DNA from 4 places in the Caulobacter sp. ALps2 genome. Region 3 is predicted to be linked to each of the others. Evidence: predicted binding sites of a transcription regulator. Region 3 holds the regulator's gene; each other region holds the start of a gene.
What was found. Region 3 encodes LexA, which represses DNA repair genes until DNA is damaged. Its sites were predicted from a motif close to ATGTTCNCNANNTGTTCT; they were not measured.
Positions count from the first base shown of each region.

Region 1: the regulator LexA is predicted to act here: its motif matches at 1,892-1,909, upstream of recA (recombinase RecA).
Region 2: the regulator LexA is predicted to act here: its motif matches at 1,932-1,949, upstream of ssb (single-stranded DNA-binding protein).
Region 4: the regulator LexA is predicted to act here: its motif matches at 3,267-3,284, upstream of uvrA (excinuclease ABC subunit UvrA).

Region 1 is NZ_CM178743.1:2,963,591-2,968,977, reverse strand. Features, by position in the region: gene alaS (alanine--tRNA ligase) at 1-251, opposite strand, end outside; gene recA (recombinase RecA) at 717-1,787, opposite strand; gene ACW173_RS14130 (sensor domain-containing phosphodiesterase) at 2,069-3,673, shown strand; gene ACW173_RS14125 (DUF885 domain-containing protein) at 3,747-5,387, opposite strand, start outside.
Region 2 is NZ_CM178743.1:3,897,543-3,902,929, forward strand. Features, by position in the region: gene ACW173_RS18495 (hypothetical protein) at 1-706, shown strand, start outside; gene ACW173_RS18500 (hypothetical protein) at 764-1,450, shown strand; gene ACW173_RS18505 (hypothetical protein) at 1,472-1,873, shown strand; gene ssb (single-stranded DNA-binding protein) at 2,033-2,542, shown strand; partial or broken gene ACW173_RS18515 (transposase) at 2,658-3,025, opposite strand; gene ACW173_RS18520 ((R)-mandelonitrile lyase) at 3,290-4,474, opposite strand; gene ACW173_RS18525 (aldo/keto reductase) at 4,503-5,387, opposite strand, start outside.
Region 3 is NZ_CM178743.1:4,178,766-4,184,152, reverse strand. Features, by position in the region: gene ACW173_RS19755 (ComEC/Rec2 family competence protein) at 1-1,382, shown strand, start outside; gene ACW173_RS19750 (isocitrate lyase/PEP mutase family protein) at 1,412-2,167, shown strand; gene lexA (transcriptional repressor LexA) at 2,377-3,084, opposite strand; gene ACW173_RS19740 (class I SAM-dependent methyltransferase) at 3,256-4,077, opposite strand; gene lepB (signal peptidase I) at 4,129-4,920, opposite strand; gene ACW173_RS19730 (lysophospholipid acyltransferase family protein) at 4,984-5,387, opposite strand, start outside.
Region 4 is NZ_CM178743.1:2,884,384-2,889,770, forward strand. Features, by position in the region: gene ACW173_RS13725 (hypothetical protein) at 1-221, shown strand, start outside; gene uvrA (excinuclease ABC subunit UvrA) at 280-3,189, opposite strand; gene ACW173_RS13735 (hypothetical protein) at 3,432-4,079, shown strand; gene ACW173_RS13740 (hypothetical protein) at 4,188-4,343, shown strand; gene ACW173_RS13745 (DUF1203 domain-containing protein) at 4,354-4,818, opposite strand; gene ACW173_RS13750 (hypothetical protein) at 4,939-5,052, shown strand; gene ACW173_RS13755 (ABC-F family ATP-binding cassette domain-containing protein) at 5,009-5,387, shown strand, end outside.

The DNA.
Region 1 (5,387 bases), 1.2 Mb from region 3:
GCCGTGTAGCCGACATTGTCCAGGTCGTTGTGCTTGCCGCCGGCGCGGACGCACTTCTGCGAGCTGGCCGCGCGCGGATGGGGTGGCGTCTCGGCGCCGGTGAACACATTCTTGAACGGCACCATGCCGGCATTGACGAACAGCAGGGTCGGATCGTTCTGCGGCACCAGCGGCGCCGACGGCGTCACCGCGTGATCGGCCTTGCCGAAGTAGTCGAGGAAGGTGCTGCGGATCTCGTTCAAGCTGGGCATGAGCGTCTCAAGTCTTAAGCGTCCGGCGAGCGGCCGGGAGTCGCGCGCTGCATAGCGCGGTTTTTGGCGAAGGGGAAACCGATCCACAGATGGGAGCCCAGGTTGGAGCGGAAAAGGGCGGGTTCGGAGGCTGGGTTCTGCTCAACCAGCCCTCCAGCCGTCATCCCGCGACTTGCTCGCGGGACCCATGGGTCAGCTTCCACGTAAGAGACCAACTCCGCACCGCCCCGCGGCGGACAGATGGGTCCCGCGCATGAAGCGCGGGATGACGAGGTTTGTTTGAGCCGCCCTGCTCTTCCCCTCCGGCGCTTCGCGCCATCTCCCCTTTTCGGGGAGGATCAAAGAAGAGGCCGCCTGGCATGGGGTCCAGGCGGCCTGCAATCGCGGCCCTCGCGGCGGTCCGGCCGCGAGCGTGTTGAAGGCGGGGACGCCCGGGGTCGGGCGAGGGCCGCGAAACCTTGAGGCCTATTCCTCGTCGCCCTCTTCCGGGCCGCCGACCAGGAGCTCTTCCTCGATCTTCTGCGACGACTTACGGACGGCGGCCTCGATGGAAGCGGCGATGTCGGGGTTGGTCTTCAGGAACTCGCGGACATTGTCGCGGCCCTGGCCGATGCGCTGGCTGCCGTACGAGAACCACGAGCCGGCCTTGTCGATGATCCCGGCCTTGACGCCCAGGTCGATGACTTCGCCCAGCTTGGAGATGCCTTCCCCGTACATGATGTCGAACTCGACCTCGCGGAACGGCGGGGCCACCTTGTTCTTGACCACCTTGACGCGGACGTTGTTGCCGATGATCTCGTCACGGACCTTCACCGAACCCGTGCGACGGATGTCCAGACGCACCGAGGCGTAGAACTTCAGCGCGTTGCCGCCCGTGGTCGTCTCCGGGCTGCCGTACATCACCCCGATCTTGTGACGGATCTGGTTGATGAAGATGACGATGGTGTTGGCCTTGTTGATCGAGGCGGTCAGCTTGCGCAGCGCCTGGCTCATCAGACGGGCTTGCAGGCCCGGCAGGCTGTCGCCCATCTCGCCTTCGATTTCGGCCTTCGGCGTCAGGGCCGCCACGGAGTCGATCACGACGATGTCCACGGCGCCCGAGCGCACGAGGGTGTCGGTGATCTCCAGGGCCTGCTCGCCGTTGTCGGGCTGGGCCACCAGCAGGTTGTCGAGATTGACGCCCAGCTTGAAGGCGTAGGACGGATCCAGCGCGTGCTCGGCGTCGACGAAGGCGGCGGTGCCGCCGGCCTTCTGGACCTCGGCCACCACATGCAGGGCCAGGGTCGTCTTACCCGAGCTTTCCGGACCATAGACCTCGATGATGCGTCCCTTGGGCAGGCCGCCGATGCCCAGGGCGATGTCGAGACCCAGCGAGCCGGTGGAGACGGATTCCATCTCGACCTTGCCCTTCTCGCCCAGCTTCATGACCGAGCCCTTGCCGAATGCCCGGTCGATCTGGGTGAGCGCCGCTTCCAGAGCGCGCTGCTTGTCGCCTTCTTCCTTGCCCACGAGTTTCAATGCCGCCTGACTTGTCATGTTGATCCGCCCTCTATCCCATGATTCCGGCCGCCAGATCGGCGCTTCCCGCGCCGTGCTCCAACGACCTGTGGAACATGACTAAGGCGTACATGCTTTGTTCCAGGTTCGCAAGATGTTCTCACGTCAAGAAACGACCGTTTCTGTCGTAGGTCATAATGCCGCACCCCATCGGACCGGATAAAACATCGCCCGCCCCTGGCCGAAACCGCTCTTTAAGTCCCGTCATGCCAGCTTGGCCACCTGTTTTGGGGGCCCGGTTCTCTGGGGGGACTGCCGACTTGTCCATCGATCCGCGTCGCCTTCTGGGCCTGGCGTTCGCCAGCGCCGATCTTCTCGTCGAGCTGCAGAGCGGACGCGTGCGCCTGGCGTTGGGCGCCGCGCAGAAGGTCATGGGTAAAAGCGAGGCCGGCTTGATGGGCCAGGCCTGGTCCGACCTGTTCCACGCCGACGACCGTCCGCTGATGGAGGCCATGATCAGCTGCGCCGACGACGGCATCCGCCGCGGCCCTGTCGTACTGCGCCTGGCCGGGCCTGAGGAGCTCTGCGTCCGGGTCATCCTGCGCGCCCTGCCGGAGAACGAAGGCCGCATCTCCTGCTCGGTCACCGCCGCCCAGTCGGCCGGCCCTCCCCTCACCGCCGACAGCCTGCAGCCGCGCGAGTCGTTCGACGATATCGCCCAGGGCCTGTTCGAGGCCGCCCGCGTCACCGGCCTCGAGCTGGAACTGGCCATGGTCGAGTTCGCCGGCCTCGGCGCCATGCGCGAGGGCCTGACGCCCAGCGAGGCCCAGGCCCTGGACGTCCGCGTCGCCAGCGCCGTCCGCGCCGAGTCGCACGGCGGCTCGGCCGCCACCCGCCTGTCGCCCGACCGTTTCGCTCTTCTGCGCCAGCGCGACGACCGGCCCGAGAACATGGTCAAGCGCCTGACCCGCATGGTCAGCGCCGAGGCCAGCGCCCACGTCGTGCCGGTGGAAGCCGGCGGCGGCGCCCGCGCCATGCGGGCCCTGCGCTACGCTCTCGACGACTTCCTGCGCGAGGGCCTGAAGGACATGCCGCCGATGACCCTGTCGGAGGCGATGAACCGCTCGGTCAAGCGCACCCTGGCCCGCGCCGGCGCCCTGGGCGTGGCGGTCAGCCAGCGCCGCTTCACCCTGGCCTACCAGCCGGTGGTGTCGCTGGCGACGGGCCTGGCCCATCACCACGAGGCCCTTGTCCGTTTCGAGGATGGCGGCAGTCCGTTCGCCCTGATCCGGATGGCCGAGGAATTCGACCTGATCGAGGAGCTGGACCACGCGATCGTGGAGATGGCGGTCAAGAAACTGGCCAACGAACAGGAGCGCAAGCTGCGCCTGGCGGTGAACGTCTCGGGCCGCACGATCGGCAACGACGCCTTCGTCGACCATGTCGGCCGGCTGCTGGCCAAGCACGACGAGGCCAAGGGTCGGCTGATCTTCGAGATCACCGAGACCTGCGCCATCGACAACCTGACCACCGCCAACCAGCACATCCAGAGCCTGCGCGGCATGGGCTCGCTGGTGTGTCTGGACGACTTCGGCGCGGGCTCGTCCTCGTTCGCCTATCTGCAGCAGCTGTCGCTGGATATCGTGAAGATCGACGGCCGCTACGTCCGCGAGTTGGCCGACAACGGTCGCGACGGGGCGCTGGTGCGCCGGCTGGTCGAGCTGTGCAAGGACCTGAAGATCCGCACGGTGGCCGAGATGGTCGAAACCGTCGAGGTCGAGGAGATCGTCCGCGCCGCGGGCGTCGACTTCGCCCAGGGCTGGCTGTACGGCAAGCCGGCCGACAGGCCCGCCCCGGCCCTGCGCCCCAGCGCGCCGACCAAGGCCGTGGCGCGCCGCGCGGGCGCTTCGGACAGCTGGGGATAGGCCTCACGCGTCTCGGTGAAATACACCGTCATCCCGCGACCTGTTCGCGGGATGACGGTGGCTTTATGGACGACTAGGCCTTGCCGCCCTTGCTGACGATGTAGTCGTCGATCACGCGCTCCAGGGTGGTCAGCGGGGTCATGCCCGAGAGCAGACCCGCGTCGTGGAACTCGCGGATGTCGAACTTCTTGCCGAGCGCCTTCTTGGCCTTTTCGCGGACGCGCAGCCAGACGATCTTGCCGATCATGTAGCTGCAGGCCTGGCCCGGCCACACGACGTAGCGTTCGATCTCGGTGATCGAGCCGCTTTCCTCGTCGCCCATGGTCTCGGCCATGTACTTCACGGCCTGCTCGCGGCTCCACTTCTTGTGGTGCATGCCGGTGTCGACCACCAGGCGCACGGCGCGGAACAGGGCGTCGTGCAGCATGCCAATGTGGCCGCGCGGGTCGGTCTTGTAGATGCCCATCTCGACGGCCAGTTGCTCGGAATAGAGCGCCCAGCCCTCGGTGTAGCCAGAGAAGCCGATGATCTTGCGGATCATGGGCAGGCCCTTGGCCTCGTTCGAGATCGACAGCTGCAGGTGGTGGCCCGGGACCCCCTCGTGCACCGTCAAGGTGGTCAGGGTGTACTTGGCCTGCTCCTTGGTGTCGCGCAGGTTGATCCAGTAGATGCCCGGGCGCTTACCATCCAGCGAAGGCGAGTTGTAGTAGCCCCCCGGCGCGCCGGCCTCGATGGCCTTGGGCACGCGGCGGATTTCAAGCGGAGCCTTCGGTAGCGCGCCGAAATAGGCCGGAAGCTGCTTCTGGATCCAGGCCGCCTTGACGTTCAGGTCCTTGATCAGCTGTTCCTTGGCCGCGTCGGTGTTCTCGTAGATGTCCTTGCCCAGCTCGGCCATGCGCTCGCCGACCGTGCCCTTGGTCATGCCGATGCTCTTGAAGATCTTGTCGGCCTCGGCGTTGATCGACTTGACCAGATCCAGGCCCAGCTGGTGGATCTCTTCGGGCTTCAGGTCCGAGGTCGTGTAGTTCTTCAGCGAGGTGGCGTAGTAGTCGCCGCCGTCCTTCAGGCGCCAGCAGCCAGCGTCGTGCACGGCCTTGCCGCGGACGCTTTCCATCAAGGCGATCTGGCGCTTCAGCGCCGGCAGGACGGAGCCTTCATAGATCTTCGAGGCCTCCCCGGCCCAGTCGCCGGCGATGTTCTTTTCCTTGGTGCGGCGGGCGATCGACTTGACCAGCGGCGCGTCGGGCGTCGGGGTGTCGGCGAAGGCCTTCATCTGGACCAGGGTCTTGTCGATGATGAAGTCGGGCGGGATCACGCCGTCGGCCATGTCCTGCTTGGCGATGGCGGTTTCCTGATCCATCAGGCGAGCGAAGCCCTCCATCCGCGACAGGTAGGCGTCGGCGTCGGCCTTGGTCTCGATGCCGTGCTGGGTGTCCAGGAAGTCCGGCATCTGCTGGTAGCTGCCGGTCAGCTGGCTCAGCACATAGGGCGCGCCCGAACCGCCGCCGCCATACGTGAACTTCTTGTTGCCCTCGTCCTGGACGGCCAGCACGAACTCGACGGTGTCGTAATTGGCCGCGTCCATGCCCTTCAGGGCGCGGCGGTCGATGGCGCGCAGGGCGGCCAGCTGCTGGGCGGTCTGGGCCTTGCCGGCCTCGATGGCGGCGAACGAGCGGTCGGTCAGCAGGTCCTTGGTCCAGGCCAGGTCGCCGCT
Region 2 (5,387 bases), 280 kb from region 3:
CGGCAAGGACGGCTACGCGACCCCAACCTCGGTCGCGGTGTCCTCGGCGGGCGCCTCCAGCCTGGACCTGTTCGGCCTGCCCAGCGGCAAGATGGACTTCTCGCAGTCCGACCGCATCGTCTCGGCCACCGCGGCGCGGGCTGGCGACACCTTCCAGATCCGCACCCGCGAGCGCGGCACGCTGACGACAATCAAGATCGACGCCAACGACACGCTCGAGACCCTGGCCGACAAGGTCAAGAAGGCTTCGGGCTACCGCGCCAAGGTCGAGGTCGTGTCGAACGGCAACAGCCGCGTGCTGAAGATTAGCCCCGCCTCGAACACCTCGACGATCGAGGTCGTGGCGGGCAAGGGCGGCACCGACGTGCTGAAGTCGATCGGTCTGGTCGGCGGGGTCGTGCGCGCCACCAAGACCGATGACGGCAAGACCGTTTCGGCCGACGGCAGCGGCCCGATGTATGGCCTGCAACTGCCGCCGGAGCTGGACCTGACCTCTGACGCGGGGCGAAAGAACGCCAATGTCGTGATCACCCGCGCCATGTCGGCGATCCGCAGCGCCTATCGTGAGATCGCCGACGCCGCCATGGGCATCAAGAGCGACGACGGCTCGAGCTCGGGCAAGACGAACGGCACGGTGCCGGCCTATCTGACCGCCCAGATCTCGAACTATCAAGCAGCCCTGAGCCGCCTAACGGGCGGTGGCTAATCCTTTTCCGAGGTCGCCGAGCTTGAAAGCGTCATCGACGCGTCGTAGCCAGGGACCATGGACTTTCTGAAAGATCGACGGATCATCATCGGCGGCGGCGCGACGCTCGCGCTGCTGGCCGGTCTTGGCATCGCCGTGGCCCTGATGTCAGGCCACGACAAGAAGCCGGCCGAGGAGCCGCCGGCCTCGCGCGGCGGCCTGATCGTCGAGACCGGACGCGACGACGACTCCAAGCTGGACCCGGCGCGCCCGCTGCGCTGCTTCGTGGGCGGGACCTTCGCGGGCGAGATCACCCTGGCCGAATGCGCCAAGAAGAACGGTGTCGCCACCGGCGCCCTGGACGTCGGCGTCGACGAGACCGGCGCCCTGGCGGCCGCCGACCAGGCCGGCACCGTTCTGACCCCGCTGCCGCCGGCCCCGACCGTCAGCGCGCCGCCGGTAGCCACGCCGTCGAACCCGTCCGCGCCATCGAACCCGACGAACGTCTCGAGCAACACCCCGCTCGCCGCCTGCTGGCGCTATGCCGGCAACGAGTGGCGACGGCTGCCAGGCGACATCACCCTGAACGCCTGCGCCCAGCAGCTGTTCGGCGGCCGCTGCGAGCGGTCGGGCGGCGCCACGTATGGCCGCTGGGGCGAGGAAACCCTGCGCCTGGTGCCTGGGCGCGTCGAGATCTCGTCGGACAACCGCAGCTTCCACACCGCGTTTGATCAGGGCCCCAACTGCTCTATCCCGAACGGCTGATAGGTTTTATAAGTGTAATCCATGAAGCACGCCGTCCTCGCCGCCGCCGCCATCCTGACCGTCTCCAGCCTCGCGCTCGTGGGATGCGAGAAGCAGACCAAGGCGCCGTTCGAGCAGGGTGTCTGCTTCCAGGTGGCCACCAACAAGGACGGCACGCTCCGCTACAATCCTGTGGAACGTAACGTGGCTCAGATGGAGCTGTGCGCCGCCGCCTTGGAGGGAATGCGCATGCGCTTCGTCCGCATGGGCCAGTCCAACAGCCAGGGCATGGTCGGCGCCTATCAAGGCTCGTTCCTCTTCCTCGAAAAAGAAGGCATCTACGTCGGCCAGACCTATGAGGGCCCGCGCTTCATGTCGCTGGTGCGCACTGGCGACGGCCGCCTGGCCGTGCCGGGCGCCATCCGCCGCGAGCCTGCCCAGTAGAGCCTGAGCGAGAGGGCAGGGACGCTTTGTCCTTCCACAGTCCTTTTTCCCGTCCACAAGAACGTTGCAAGAACAAAACTTGCGTCCGAAGTAAGCTCTCGTTAACGTCCGCCCTCAGATTCCGGCGCGAGGGTCGCCGGGCGAGAGCAAGGGCGAGCGATGGCTGGCAGCGTCAACAAGGTCATTCTGGTGGGCAATCTCGGGGCCGATCCCGAGATCCGCAGCCTCGGTTCGGGCGACCGCGTCGCTAATCTCCGCATCGCGACGTCGGAAACCTGGCGCGACCGCACCAGCGGCGAGCGCAAGGAAAAGACCGAGTGGCACCGCGTGGTGATCTTCAACGACAACCTGGTGAAGGTGGCCGAGCAGTACCTGCGCAAGGGCTCGACGGTCTACATCGAGGGCGCGATCCAGACCCGCAAGTGGACCGACAACACCGGCGTCGAGAAGTACTCGACCGAGATCGTGCTGCAGAAGTTCCGTGGCGAACTGACGATGCTTGGCGGTCGCGGCGACAGCGCGGGCGCCTCGGCCGGCGGCGGTGACGAGTACGGCGGTGGCTATTCGGGCGGCGGCGGTTCCAGCTTCGGAGGCGGCGGCCAGCGCAGCCAGCCCAGCGGTCCGCGCGAGAGCTTCTCGGCTGACCTGGACGACGAAATCCCGTTCTAGAGCCGAACAAGGCTAGAATTGTAAATAGCGGTCGGTTCCCTTTGGAGCCGGCCGTTTTTTATTGCATCCGCCGCCTCGAGATCGACCGCGATAACGTGGGGAAAATCCACCAAGAGCGCACCACCTTGCGGTCCGCCTTGACGATGGAGCAGGTCCGTCGCTCGCTGATCTCGAACACCGTCCGCGGATGGGCGACGCCTTCGCGCATGGCGGCGGGCCCTACCATTTTTTGAGCGGCTCGTTCAACGCCGCCCTGTCGAGCATGGCGCCGGTCAACGGCGATTTGAGCCGCCGGTTCTCGTCTTCTAGCGCCCTCAGCCGCTAGGCCTCCGACACGCTCATCCCGCCGAACTTGGCCTTCCTGGCGTGGATGGCGCCCTCCGACACGCCGTGCTTGCGGGCCAAATCACCCGCCTTCGCCCCGGCCTCGTTCTCCCGGAGGATCCCGATGATCTGCTCATCCGTAAATCTCGCTCGCTTCATGTCCGTCCTCTCAAGAGGCGGACTCTAGCTCCGCGTGGAGGAAAAAATCAGGGGTAGATCAGGGTGAAGGGATTGCCGGTTTCGGCCGCCGCCGCGGCGGAGGTCGTGCTCATTGCCGAAACTCCGAGGACTGAGCCTGAAAGGACGAGCGCCGAAGCGCCAAGGAACTGCCGCCCCCTTTTGCCGATGCCGCCGCTGGTCATCGGGAACACCATCGTGGACTGGGGCTATGTCGTCGCCCCGAGGGTGGGTTCGAGGGCCCCGCTATTGGGACGGCGCGCGATACTCGGCGTCGGTCACCGGGTCCAGCCAGGCCACGCTCGCACCTTCCAGGGCCTCGGCCACGGCCACGTGGGTCATGGCGCTGGCGGGCGTCGCGCCGTGCCAGTGCTTGACGCCAGGTGGGGTCCAGACAACGTCGCCGGGCTTGACCCGCCGGACGGGTTCGCCCCGCGCCTGGACCAGGCCTTCGCCCGCCGTGACGATCAGCAGCTGGCCGAGCGGATGGGTGTGCCAGTTGGACCGGGCGCCCGGCTGGAAGGTGACGGTGGCGCCGCCCAGCCGCGCTTCCCCGCTGCCCTTGAACGGCGAGGTCACCATGACTGATCCGGTGAAGTTCGTGGCTGGCCCGGGGGTCGGTTGCACGCCTGGCGAGGTGAGCTTGACGCCTTCCGCGGAGGGTGACGCGGTCGCAGCGTCCAGGCCCTTGAACGCCTTGTCGGCCACGGCGACCGCGCCCATCGCCTTGGGCCAGCCGGCATAGAAGGCAAGGTGGGTCAGGGCGTCGCCGATCTGCGCCCGCGTAAGGCCATTTCGCAGGCCCAGTTGGATGTGGAAGGCTAGGCCGCCCTCATCGCCGTTCGCGGCCAGCGCCGCGATGGTCACCAGGCCGCGGTCGCGGGGGCTGAGGTCAGGTCGCCGCCACAGATCGCCGAACAGCACGTCGTTGGTCAGCGCCGCCAACTTGGGCGCCACGGGACCAACCGTCGTCGTCACCGCCTGTGCCCGAGCGGGGTCCGAGGCAGGGAGGGGCAGGCTCGCCGCCGTCGGCGCGCGCAGGGCGGCCATGTCGACGCCGCGGTCGTTGAACACCTTCTCGATGACCTCCAGCGACGACACCGCATTGGGCCAGCCGGTGTAGAAGGCCAGATGGGTGACGGCGCCGGCGATCTCGGCGGGCCTGACGCCATTGTCGAGCGCGCGACCCAAGTGCCCCGTCAGCTGGGCCGTCTTGCCGGTCGCGATCAGCACCGACACCGTCACCAGGCTGCGATCACGCGGGCTCAGCGCGGGGCTGACCCAGACATCGCCGAACAGGACATCGTCGGTGTAACCGGCAAGGCGGGGAGCGACCGCCTGCATGGCCTTGGGCGCGACCGACTTGCGCTCCTGCGCCTCGACCGGGGTCGTCAGGCTCAGGGCCGCCATGGCTGCGACAACGGGCTTCATGGGAAACTCCTTCCAGGAGGGATGGGCGTCAGGTCTTCGGGGGCGCTTCGACTTCGGAGAAGGCCAGGACGCCCGGCGGCAGCCGCAGGCCCTGGATCTGAATCGCCGAGACGGCGGCGGCTAGTTCGACGAGTTCGCCGGGCGTGAAGCGGATGTCGGCCGCGCCGGTGTTCTCGACCATGTGCGCCATCTGGGTCGTGCCCGGGATCGGAACGATCCAGGGCTTCTGGGCCATCAGCCAGGCCAGGGCGATCTGACCCGGCGTGGCCTGCTTTCGTTCGGCCCAGGTCTTGAGTAGGGCGACCAAAGCCAGGTTGTTCTGGATGTTCTCCGGCGCGAAACGGCCCTCCATCTTGCGGATATCGCCGTCGGCGTAGCGGGTGCCCGCGTCGATCGCGCCGTTCAAGAAGCCGACGCCCAGCGGGCTCCAGCAAACCAGACCAATGCCCAGTTCCTCGCAGGTGGGGACGACCCACTTTTCCGGACCGCGCCACAGCAGCGAATATTCGTTCTGGACGGCGGTGACCGGCAGCTCGGCATGGGCGCGGCGCAAGGTCTGCTGGCCCATCTCGCAGAGGCCCCAGTGTAGCACCTTGCCTTGCGCCTTCAGGTCCTTGATGGCGCCGGCGACGTCTTCGATCGGCACGGCCGGGTCGACCCGGTGCTGGTAGAGCAGGTCGATGCGATCGGTGCGCAGGCGCTTGAGCATGCCTTCGACCGCCAGCTTGATGTGCTCGGGCTTGCTGTTGAGGCCCGGGCCGCGTTTGCCGGTCTCCAGGTCGATGTTCCAGCCGAATTTGCTGGCGATCACCACCTTGTCGCGGATGGGGGCCACGCCTTCGCCCAGGATGCGTTCAACCTCATGCGGGCCATAGGCCTCGGCCGCGTCGAAGAAGGTCACGCCGCGATCGTG
Region 3 (5,387 bases):
GCCACGAGGCCTGGATCACCGAGGACCAGACCGAGGCCATGCGCGCCTCGGGCTTGGCGCATATCCTCTCCATCTCCGGCCTGCACATGGCCATCGTCGGCGGCTTCGTGTTCGGCGTGGTGCGGCTGGGCGTCGCCGCCTGGCCGTGGCTGGCCTTGCGGGCGCCGGGCAAGAAGATCGCCGCCATCGCTGGCCTGGCCGCCGTGCTGGGCTATCTGGTCATCTCCGGCGCGCCGCCGCCGGCCGAGCGGGCGGCGATCACGGCCAGCGTGGCCTTCCTGGCCATCCTGTTCGACCGGCGGGCCATCACCCTGCACGGCCTGGCCGTCGCGGCCCTGCTGATCCTGGCCCTGAAGCCGGAGACGGCCGGCGAGCCGGGCTTCCAGATGTCGTTCGCCGCCACCGCCGCCCTGGTCGCGCTGGCCGAGGCCTGGCCCCGACCGGTCAAGGAGATCTCGACGCCCTGGTGGATCCGCTGGCCGCAGGCGGGGATCGTCTGGCTGGCCGCCTCGGTGGCGGCCAGCCTGGTGGCGGGCCTGGCCACGGCGCCGTTCGCCATGCAGCACTTCAACCGCGTCGCCGTCTGGGGCCTGCCGGCCAATCTGGCGGTCGCGCCACTGTCGTCGTTCGTGATCATGCCGTTCCTGGCGATCGGCACCTTGCTGGAGCCATTCGGCCTGGGCGCGCCGTTCCTGGCCGTGGCCGGCTGGGGCATCGACGGCATGGTCGGGATCGCCAATGGCTTCGCCGACGCTCATGGCGCGCAGAGGATCGTGGCCAGCGCGCCGCCCCAGGTGTTGGTGGTCGCCTTCCTTGGCCTGATGATCCTGTGCCTGTGGAGAGGCGCCCTGCGCTGGATCGGCGCGCCGCTGGCCCTGGCCGTCGCCCTGTGGCCTCGGCCGGAGGCGCCGGACGCCTGGATCGCCGCCGATGGGGCCACGGCCGCCGTGCGCTCGGGCGACGCGGCGGTGTTGCTGCGCACCGACGCCAAGCGGTTCGGGGCCGAGCTATGGGCCAGGCGGCGCGGCCTGGAGCCGGCGACCTGGAGCCTCTATGCCTGCGACAAGCGGGTCTGCGCCCCGGCCCTGGGCGCGCCGGTGCGGTTGTCCCTAGCCTGGAGCCGGAAGACACCGGACGCCGAGACCCTGTCTGGCATGTGCGTGGCCAGCGAGGTCGTGGTCATCCGAGGTCCCGCGCCGCCGCGCGTGCCGCCGCTGTGCGCCGACGCGGTGCTGCTGGCGGCCGAGGATTTCGCGCGCGGCGGGGCGGCCGAACTCTATCGCCGGCCCGACGGCTGGCGCATCGTCTGGGCTCAGCCCTTGCGGGGCGAGCGGCCCTGGAGCCGTCGCCTGCTGACACCTGATGTCACGAGCGGCGGCTAGGTCTTGCTCCGTCTTCTGGAGAATCCGTGATGTCGAACCCGTTCGCCGCCCGCCGCGCCGCTTTCCGCGCCCTGCATGCCGAGGGCTGTTTCGCCCTGCCCAATCCCTGGGACGCCGGCAGCGCCAAACGCCTGCGGAATCTGGGCTTCAAGGCCCTGGCCTCGACCAGCGCCGGCGCGGCCTGGGCCCTGGGCAAGGACGACGGCCAGATCACCCGTGACGAGGTCATCGACCACCTGCGAATGCTGTGCGCGGCCACCGACCTGCCGGTGAACGCCGACTTCGAAGCCGGCTTCGCCGACACGCCCGAGGGCGTCGGTGAGAGCGTCACCCTGGCCATCCAGGCCGGCGTCGCGGGCCTGTCGATCGAGGACTGGTCCGGCTCGGCGCTCTACGACCCGCCGGTCGCCGTCGCGCGCCTCAAGGCCGCCCGCGCCGCCATCGACGCCTCGGGGCAGGACGTGATCCTGGTCGGCCGCACCGAGGGGTATCTGCGCGGCGTTCGTGACCTGGCCCCGACCGTGGAGCGTCTGAAGGCCTATGCCGAGGCTGGCGCCGATTGCCTGTACGCCCCGGCGGTCACCGCTCCCGAGGAGATCCGGGCCATCGTTCAGGCCGTGGCGCCCAAGCCGGTCAACGTCCTGTTCTGGGGCCCGGACATGTCGGTCGAGAGCCTCGGCGCGTTGGGCGTTCGCCGGGTCAGCACCGGCGCCTCGTTGGCGGCGGCGGCCTGGGCCGGTTTCGACAAGGCGGCCAAGCGGCTGGCGGAGGAGGGGCGGCTGTAGCCTTCCAACTCACCATCCGTCATTCCGGCCCTGAAATGAGGGGATATACCGTTACCGACAAAGCCGGACGCCGGCGCCGGAAGCGGACCTTCCGATCTTCTGTTCGGGGCGGGAATGAAGGCGCTAGATACGAAAAGACCCCGAACCTCGTCTGAGGTCGGGGCCAATTCCAGATGTCGTCTGGGTCCCGGCTTTCGCCGGGGATAAACTCAGTGATATCGGCGGATCAAACCCACCAGCTTGCCCTGCACCTCGACCTGGTCGGGGCCGAAGATGCGGGTCTCGTACTTGGGGTTGGCCGCTTCCAGGGCGATCGAGCCGCCTTTCTTGCGCAGGCGCTTGAGGGTGGCTTCCTCGCCGACCAGAGCGACGACGATCTCGCCCGAGGTGGCGGTGTCGCCCTTCTTGATGATGACGTAGTCGCCGTCGAGGATGCCGGCCTCGATCATCGAGTCGCCCTGCACCTCAAGGACATAGTGCTCGCCATTGCCCAGCATGGCTTCCGGCACCGGCAGGCGCTCGCGTTCGTGCTGGATGGCGTCGATCGGGGTGCCGGCGGCGATCTTGCCCAGGATCGGCAGTTCGCGGCTGTCATTGGCGGGCGCGGCGGACGCGGCCGGAGCGGGCGGGGGCGAGCCGCCGCCTTCGAACACCTGCGGCCGGAAGGCGCCCCGGCCCTTGGGCGGCGCGGCGGTCGTGGCCTGTTGCGGCAGCTTCACCACCTCCAGCGCCCGGGCCCGGTGGGCCAGGCGGCGGATGAAGCCGCGCTCTTCCAGGGCCGTGATCAGCCGGTGAATGCCCGACTTCGAAGCCAGGTCCAGGGCCTCCTTCATCTCGTCGAAGGACGGGGAGACGCCGGTCTCCTTGATCCGCTCGTGGATGAACATCAGCAGTTCGTGCTGCTTGCGGGTGAGCATGTGAACCTCGGCTGGAGCGCGGAACAAACCGCAAACCTTTTGAATGTTCTCTAGGCGTTCCGCGTTAAAGTCAAGTCGAGCGTCGTTCGCCGGAGAAAGGCGAGGAAAATCAATAGCTAGCTTGGCCGGTAGGGTAAATGTCGGCCAGAATCAAAAGCTTAACGAAAGCTTTCAGGCGCGCTTGCGGGCCAGGACGATGTCCTGGTCCTGGATCGGCTGGCGGCGCCACACCCCGAGGGCCTGGTTGATCACGTCCATGCCCAGAGCGTCGTACTGGGCCAGGGCGGTCTCGATGTCGTAGCCGATCACCGCCTCGGGCAGGTCCGGCGTCGCCGTCCAGCAGCCGTCCAGAGGGTGGATGAAGTCGAAGACGATCTGGCTGTTGCCGGTGTTCCCGCGCGATTCCTCGTCCAGCAGGTACCAGGAGACGATGCTGATGCCGCCGGGCTTGAGCACGCGGACGATCTCGCGGGCGAACTGGGCCTGGTCGGCGGCCAGCAGGTGGGTGAAGACCGACCCCAGAAACACGTAGTCGAAGCTGGCGTCAGGATACGGGAAGACGAATGCGCTGGCGGGCTGCGACCCGGCCGGATTGTACCGGTCGCTGTGCATGTCTGCGTGGGTGAACGTGAAGCGCGGGTCGCCGACGGCCAGGTTGGCTTGGCACCAGGCGATGGCCTGGGCCATCACGTCGAAGCCGGCGTAGCGGCCGTTCTCGTCCAGATAGTCGACCAACGGGGCGGCGGCGCGACCGATGCCGCAGCCGACGTCGAGGATAGCGTGATGGGGCCGCAGACCGGCCTCGAGGAACAGCTGCTTGAACTGCTGGCCCACGCGCACGTAGTCGGCGTCGGCGGCGCCGACCAGATGCCACATCTCTTGAGGCGCGGCGACGGCGTCCGGGCCGCCCGTCAGGGCGCGGCGAACGCGGCCCAGGACCGGACGCAGCGACGCTGGCGTCACCTTGCGTAGCGTCGTCAGGAGGGCCTGCATCCGATTCCCCGTCAATCCGAAGTGGCGCGGACCCTAGCGGGGGTTGTGAGATCAGCCAACCTTGGGCGCCGGGAGGGCCTTAAGGGTGCGGTCCAGGCGCAGGCCGTGGCCGTTCCACGAGAACAGCACCCGCTCGGCGCGGCCGACCAGGTTTTCGGCCGGGATGAAGCCCATGCCCAGCTCCGGCGGCAGGTCGGCGTCGCGGGCGACGTCCCAGGCGCAGGAAGCGTAGCCCTTTGGCGTTGAACCGGGATTGAAGCGGCTGTCCAGCGAGTTGTCGCGATTGTCGCCCATCACGAAATAGCAGCCGGCCGGCACGGTGTAGACGCCGGTATTGGCGGCCAGGGTCTCGGCGCCGAAGCTGTTGGTGGCGTAGGTGCGACCGTTGGGCAGGGTCTCGCGCAGGTGGCGTACCGGGATCGGCCAGGCGCGGGGCGAGCCCTCGGCGTCGACGCTGGTGAGGGTCTGGGTAACAGCCGCGCCGTTGATGCGCACCACGCCGCCGCTCATCTGGATGCGGTCGCCGGGCAGGCCGATGACGCGTTTGATCACGTCGGTGCGGCCGTCACTGGGCTTCTTGAAAACCACGATGTCGCCGCGCACGGGCGCCTGGCCCATCAGACGGCCATGGCCGACCGGCGGGCTGAGCGGGATCGAGTGACGGCTGATCCCGTACGGATACTTGGAGACCAGGATGTAGTCGCCAACCAGCAGGGTGGGCTGCATTGACTCGGACGGGATCGTGAACGGTTGGCAGAAGACCGTCCGTGGGACCAGGAACACCACCAGGACGATGGCGGCCGTCTTGGCGGCTTCTATCAGACCTTCAGTCCACTTGCGCATCGCCGTCCCCATGCTTGGCTCAAGCTAAGGTTAGGACGCCGAGCTTGGCTAAATCGTGGCGCGCTAGAGAATAGTCTTCAGGTCCGGATGCTTGGGCGTGACGGGCGCGTAGAACGCCGCCAGGACCGCCAGGTCCTTCTCGTAGTCGCCGCTGGGCGTCATCGCCGGGCCCAGGCCCACGACCTTGCGCTTGTAGTCCATGAAGCCGGGCACCATCGGCACGCCGGCCTTCAGGGCGATGTTGTAGAAGCCGGTCTTCCAGCCGCCCGCCTTGCCGCGCGTGCCCTCGGGCGCGATCGTCAGCATGAATTCGTCGCGCCGGGCGAACTCGTCGGCCATGGCCTGGACCGTGTCGCGCGACTGGGAGCGGTCGATCGGCACGCCGCCCAGGTCCTTCATCAGCCTCGCGAATGGCCAGCGGAACAGCGAGGCCTTGCCCATGAAGCTGAGCTTCAGGTTCAGCGCGT
Region 4 (5,387 bases), 1.3 Mb from region 3:
CCTCGGGCGACTTCGCCGCCACCGGCAAGATGATGCGCGCCGACACCAGCTCGCTGCAGGCCTATTTCACGCCGGCCGGCATCGTCCAGGCGCTGTTCTCGGGCCTGATCTCTGTGCTGACCACCCTGATCGTCTTCGGCCCGGCCCCGAGCGTCTATCGTGAACTCAAGGCGCGCGAGAGCGGGGGCTCCAGCGAGAGCGGCGGCAACGGCGGCTGGTAGCCGTCGGGAAGATCCAAAGAAGAAGCCCCGGAGATCGTTCTCCGGGGCTTTTCTGTTTCTAGGCCCGCTTGGCTTTCTTCAGCTCGGCCACCCGCGCCTTGCGGCGCTCCTCGTGGCGATCCAGCAGCTCCTTGAGGTAGCGGCCGGTCCAGCTGGCCTCGACCTTGGCCACGTCCTGGGGCGAGCCGGTCGCGACGATCTCGCCGCCGCCATCGCCGCCCTCGGGACCGAAGTCGATCAGCCAGTCGGCGGTCTTCACCACGTCCAGGTTATGCTCGATGACCACCACGGTGTTGCCCTGGTCGGCCAGCTCGTGCAGCACCTCGAGCAGCTTCTTGGTGTCCTCGAAGTGCAGGCCGGTGGTCGGCTCGTCCAGGATGTACAGCGTCCGGCCGGTTGCCCGGCGCGACAGCTCCTTGGACAGCTTCACCCGCTGGGCCTCGCCGCCCGACAGGGTCGTGGCCTGCTGGCCGACCTTGATGTAGCTGAGACCGACGCGCTTGAGGGTCTCCATCTTGTCGCGGATCGGCGGCACGGCCTTGAAGAAGTCGGCGGCCTCCTCGACGGTCATGTCCAGGACGTCGGCGATCGTCTTGCCCTTGAACAGCACGTCCAGGGTTTCGCGGTTGTAGCGCTTGCCCTTGCAGATATCGCAGGTGACGTAGACGTCCGGCAGGAAGTGCATCTCGATCTTGATGACGCCGTCGCCCTGGCAGGCCTCGCAGCGGCCGCCCTTGACGTTGAAGCTGAAGCGACCCGGGCCGTAGCCGCGCGCCTTGCTCTCGGGCAGGCCCGCGAACCAGTCGCGGATCGGACCAAACGCGCCGGTATAGGTCGCCGGGTTCGAGCGCGGGGTGCGGCCGATCGGGCTCTGGTCGATGTCGATGACCTTGTCGAACTGCTCCAGACCCTCGATCCGCTCGTGCGGGGCGGGGGCGTCGCTGGCGTTGTTCAGGCGGCGCGCGGCGGCCTTGTACAGGGTCTCGATCGTGAAGGTCGACTTGCCGCCGCCCGACACGCCGGTGATGCAGGTGAAGGTCCCGACCGGGATCTCGGCCGTGACGTTCTTGAGGTTGTTGCCGGTGGCGCCAATGACCCGCAGCATCTTCTTCTTGTTGATCGGCCGGCGCTGTTCGGGCACCTCGATCTCGCGCGCGCCGGTCAGGTACATGCCCGTGACGCTCTTGGGATTGGCCATGATGTCGGCCGGCTTGCCCTCGGCGACGATCTCGCCGCCATGGACGCCGGCGGCCGGGCCCATGTCGATCACGTAGTCGGCGGTGAGGATCGCCTCCTCGTCATGCTCGACGACCAGCACCGAATTGCCCAGGTCCCGCAGGCCCTGCAGCGAGGTCAGCAGGCGGGTGTTGTCGCGTTGGTGCAGGCCGATCGACGGCTCGTCCAGCACATAGAGCACGCCGGTCAGGCCCGAGCCGATCTGGCTGGCCAGGCGGATGCGCTGGCTCTCGCCGCCCGACAGGGTGCCCGAGCCGCGCGACAGGTTCAGATAGTCGAGGCCGACATCGACCAGGAACCGCAGGCGATCATTGATCTCCTTCAGGATCCGCCGGGCGATCTCCATCTGCTTGTCGGTCAGCTTGCCTTCCAGGCTCGCGAACCAGTCGCGGGCCGGACGGATGGCCAGCATCGAGACCTCGGCGATGTCCATGGCGTCGATCTTGACGGCCAGGGCTTCGGGCTTCAGGCGCTTGCCGTGGCAGGTCTCGCAGGGCGTGTCGGATTGATAGCGGCCCAACTCTTCGCGGACCCAGCTGGAGTCCGTCTCACGCCAGCGGCGTTCCAGGTTCGGCAGCACGCCCTCGAAGGGCTTCTCGACCTCGTACTTGCGCGCGTTGTCGTCGTAGATGAACTTGATCTTGGTCCCCTTGGACCCGTTCAGCACTACGTCGCGCGCGTCGGGCGACAGCTTGTACCAGGCCTCGTCCATCGAGAAGCCGTAGTGGCGCGCCAGGGCTTGCAGGGTCTGAGTGTAGAGCGGCGACGGACCCTTGGCCCAAGGCGCGACCGCGCCCTTGTGCAGGCTCTTGTCCTTGTCGGGGATCACCAGGTCGGCGTCGAAGGCCAGCTTGGCGCCCAGGCCGTCGCAGACCGGGCAGGCGCCCGCCGGATTGTTGAACGAGAACAGGCGCGGCTCGATCTCGGCGATCGTGAAGCCGCTGACGGGGCAGGCGAAGCGTTCCGAGAACAGGATGCGCTTCGGCTCCTTCTCGCCTTCCTCGATATTGGCGAACTCGGCGACGGCGAGGCCATCGGCCAGGCGCAAGGCCTGCTCGATGGAGTCCGCCAGCCGCTGTTCCATGTCGGGCTTGGTCACCACGCGGTCCACGACCACGTCGATGTCGTGCTTGAACTTCTTGTCGAGAGCCGGGGCGTCCTCGATCGGATAGTATTCGCCGTCGATCTTCAGCCGCTGGAAGCCGGCCTTCTGCCACTCGGCGATCTCCTTCCGGTACTCGCCCTTGCGGTCGCGAACGACGGGGGCCAGCAGGTAGAGACGCGTGCCTTCGGGCAGGGCGGTGATCTTGTCGACCATCTGGCTGATGGTCTGGCTTTCGATCGGCAGGCCGGTGGCGGGCGAGTAAGGAACCCCGACCCGCGCCCACAGCAGGCGCATGTAGTCGTGGATCTCGGTCACCGTGCCGACGGTCGAGCGCGGGTTACGCGACGTGGTCTTCTGCTCGATCGAGATCGCCGGCGACAGGCCCTCGATAAGGTCGACGTCGGGCTTGCTCATCAGCTCCAGGAACTGACGCGCGTAGGCCGACAGGCTTTCCACATAGCGACGCTGGCCCTCGGCATAGATCGTGTCGAAGGCCAGGGACGACTTGCCCGAGCCCGACAGGCCAGTCAGCACGACCAGCTCGCCACGCGGGATGTCGACGCTGACGTTCTTGAGGTTATGCTCACGGGCGCCGCGAACGCGGATGAAGTTCAGTTGCTCAGCCATGTTTTCCGGAACGTTGGGCCGCCCGATTGGTGGCGGCGCAGCGGCTATATGTAGGGCTCGAAGCGCGAATTAACACAAGAACAAGATGCGAACAAATGTCGCGCGTGCGAGGGGCTGTTTCTGCTGACAGCGGATGTCAGCAGCGGCGCCGCCAATAGGGCGCCGGAAGGCCTCGAAAGCGGCGCCATTCGCGCGCGTCGTCCCTTCCCAGCTTAACCAGAGGTGGCGGGATGGGGCGGGGCGTGTGGACCAGGCGATGGCTCGCCGCCTCGGGCGGGGTGCTGGTCAACGGCCTGATCCTGGGCGCGCTGGTGCTGATCGAGGAGCCGCCGCCGCCACTGGAAGAGCCGCCGGTGATCGTCCTGGAGCTGGAGAGGCCGCGGAAGCGGGCCTCGCCACATCGCCAGGCGGCGGCCGGAGCGCGATCGGCGGCTCGGGCGGCGCCGGCCTCGACGGCGACATCGGAAGGCGAGGGGCCGCCGGCCGTCGCGCTGTCGGCGCCGTCCGCGCCTGTTGTCGATCCTGAGTGGAGAGTCGACCCCAAGGTCGTCGGCCGCTGGCGGTTGCTGGAAGGCAATGCCTCGATGGGAACCGGCCGGCTCAAGCGCGCGTGCCTTGGCCTCGGCAACGAGCACATGACGCCGGAGGAGAAGGAGGCCTGCTACAACGGCTGGGGGCGCAAGGCCGACAAGCGGCCGTCGCCCTCCTTCATCGGCCCGATCGACGAGCGGAAGTGGGAGATTCCCGAACCCAAGCCGCCGGAACGCTTCGACGAACCGCGCGGGCAGCGCTGCCGCGACTACCGCCGGGGCCGCACGCCCGGCTTTGCCGAGCGCAACCTCTCCACCGGCGGCCCGCCACCCAGGCTAAGCGAGGGCGGCTGCTTCTGACCTTGACCGTTCGTACTCCCTAAACCCTGTTTGGAAGCGGGTTCTTCAGTCCACGCATGATTAAACCGCCACCATCGGGCGGGGGCTCGACGTCAGAAGGACCGAGCCATGGCCAAGAAGGCCGAAAGCGGAAAGCAGGAAGCCAAGCAGGACGCGTTCGACGCGTTGAAGGGCGCCAAGCCGCGCTCGATCATCATCGACATGATGGTCTTCTGCGGCGGGATCGGCTCGCTGGTCTGGGTCCTGCGGAACATGGCGCCCTAGGGGCGGTTCACTAGGCCCGGTCGATCCGCGCCGCGTAGCAGCCCCACTTGGCGTAGTGGGCGTGCAGGTAGGCGATCTTGTCGTCCTCGAACAATCTCGCGATCAAGGCGTCGGCCCGAGCGCCCTCGACGATATCGGCGGCCAGCATCATGCCGTCGGCGTCGAAGGCTCGCAGCGCCAGCAGGCGGCGCTGAAGGGCCGGCGGCATCGTGTCGACCATGGCGACGGGCTGGACATTCTCACGGACAAAGATGGCGTGGCTGGCGCGGAACGGCGTCTGGGCCGGCTGGTGCTCGTAATTGACCAGGATCAGGGTCTCGCCCGGCTCGGCGTCATCCAGGCTGACCCGGCAGGGAAAGCCTCGCGCGACATCGGCGATGACGCGGCGCGCGCCGTGCGCGGCCAGGGCTTCGTCGTCCATCGCGAACAGCGGGGCGAACGGTTCGGCGGGCAGGCTGGTGACGGCGTAGGCCATGGGGAACTCCTCTGTTGAGGTGGTTCTCGCGCCGGCCGCCCGGACGCGACACCCGATCCTTGCGGTCCGGCTCAGCTTGCGAAGCCGCGTTCGCGGGCGTAGAAGCCCGGCTCCCAACCGATGGAGGCTCCCATGATCAGCAAGCCGGAAGACCGCTTCGTCCTTCCTGTTTCCCTGACCGTGGGTTCGTATGTCCTTCGTCACTCTGGATGCCGTTTCCGCCGCCACGCCTGACGGCCGGCTGCTCTTCGAAAATCTGAACCTGTCCATCGGGGCCGAGCGCATCGGCCTCGTCGGGCGTAACGGCGCGGGCAAGTCGACCTTGCTGGCGCTGATCGCCGGCGCGCGTCCGCCGCTGGCCGGGACCGTCACGCGGACGGGGACGGTCGCGACCCTGGACCAGACGCCGGACGTCTCCGCAGGCGCGCGTCTGGTCGACCTGCTGGGCGTGGGTCCCGACTGGGATCGCCTGTCGCGCATCGAGCGTGGGGAGGGCGACGAGACCGACCTCTCCGAGGCTGACTGGGACCTGCCGGGGCGGCTGGACCAGGCCCTGGCCGATGTCGGCC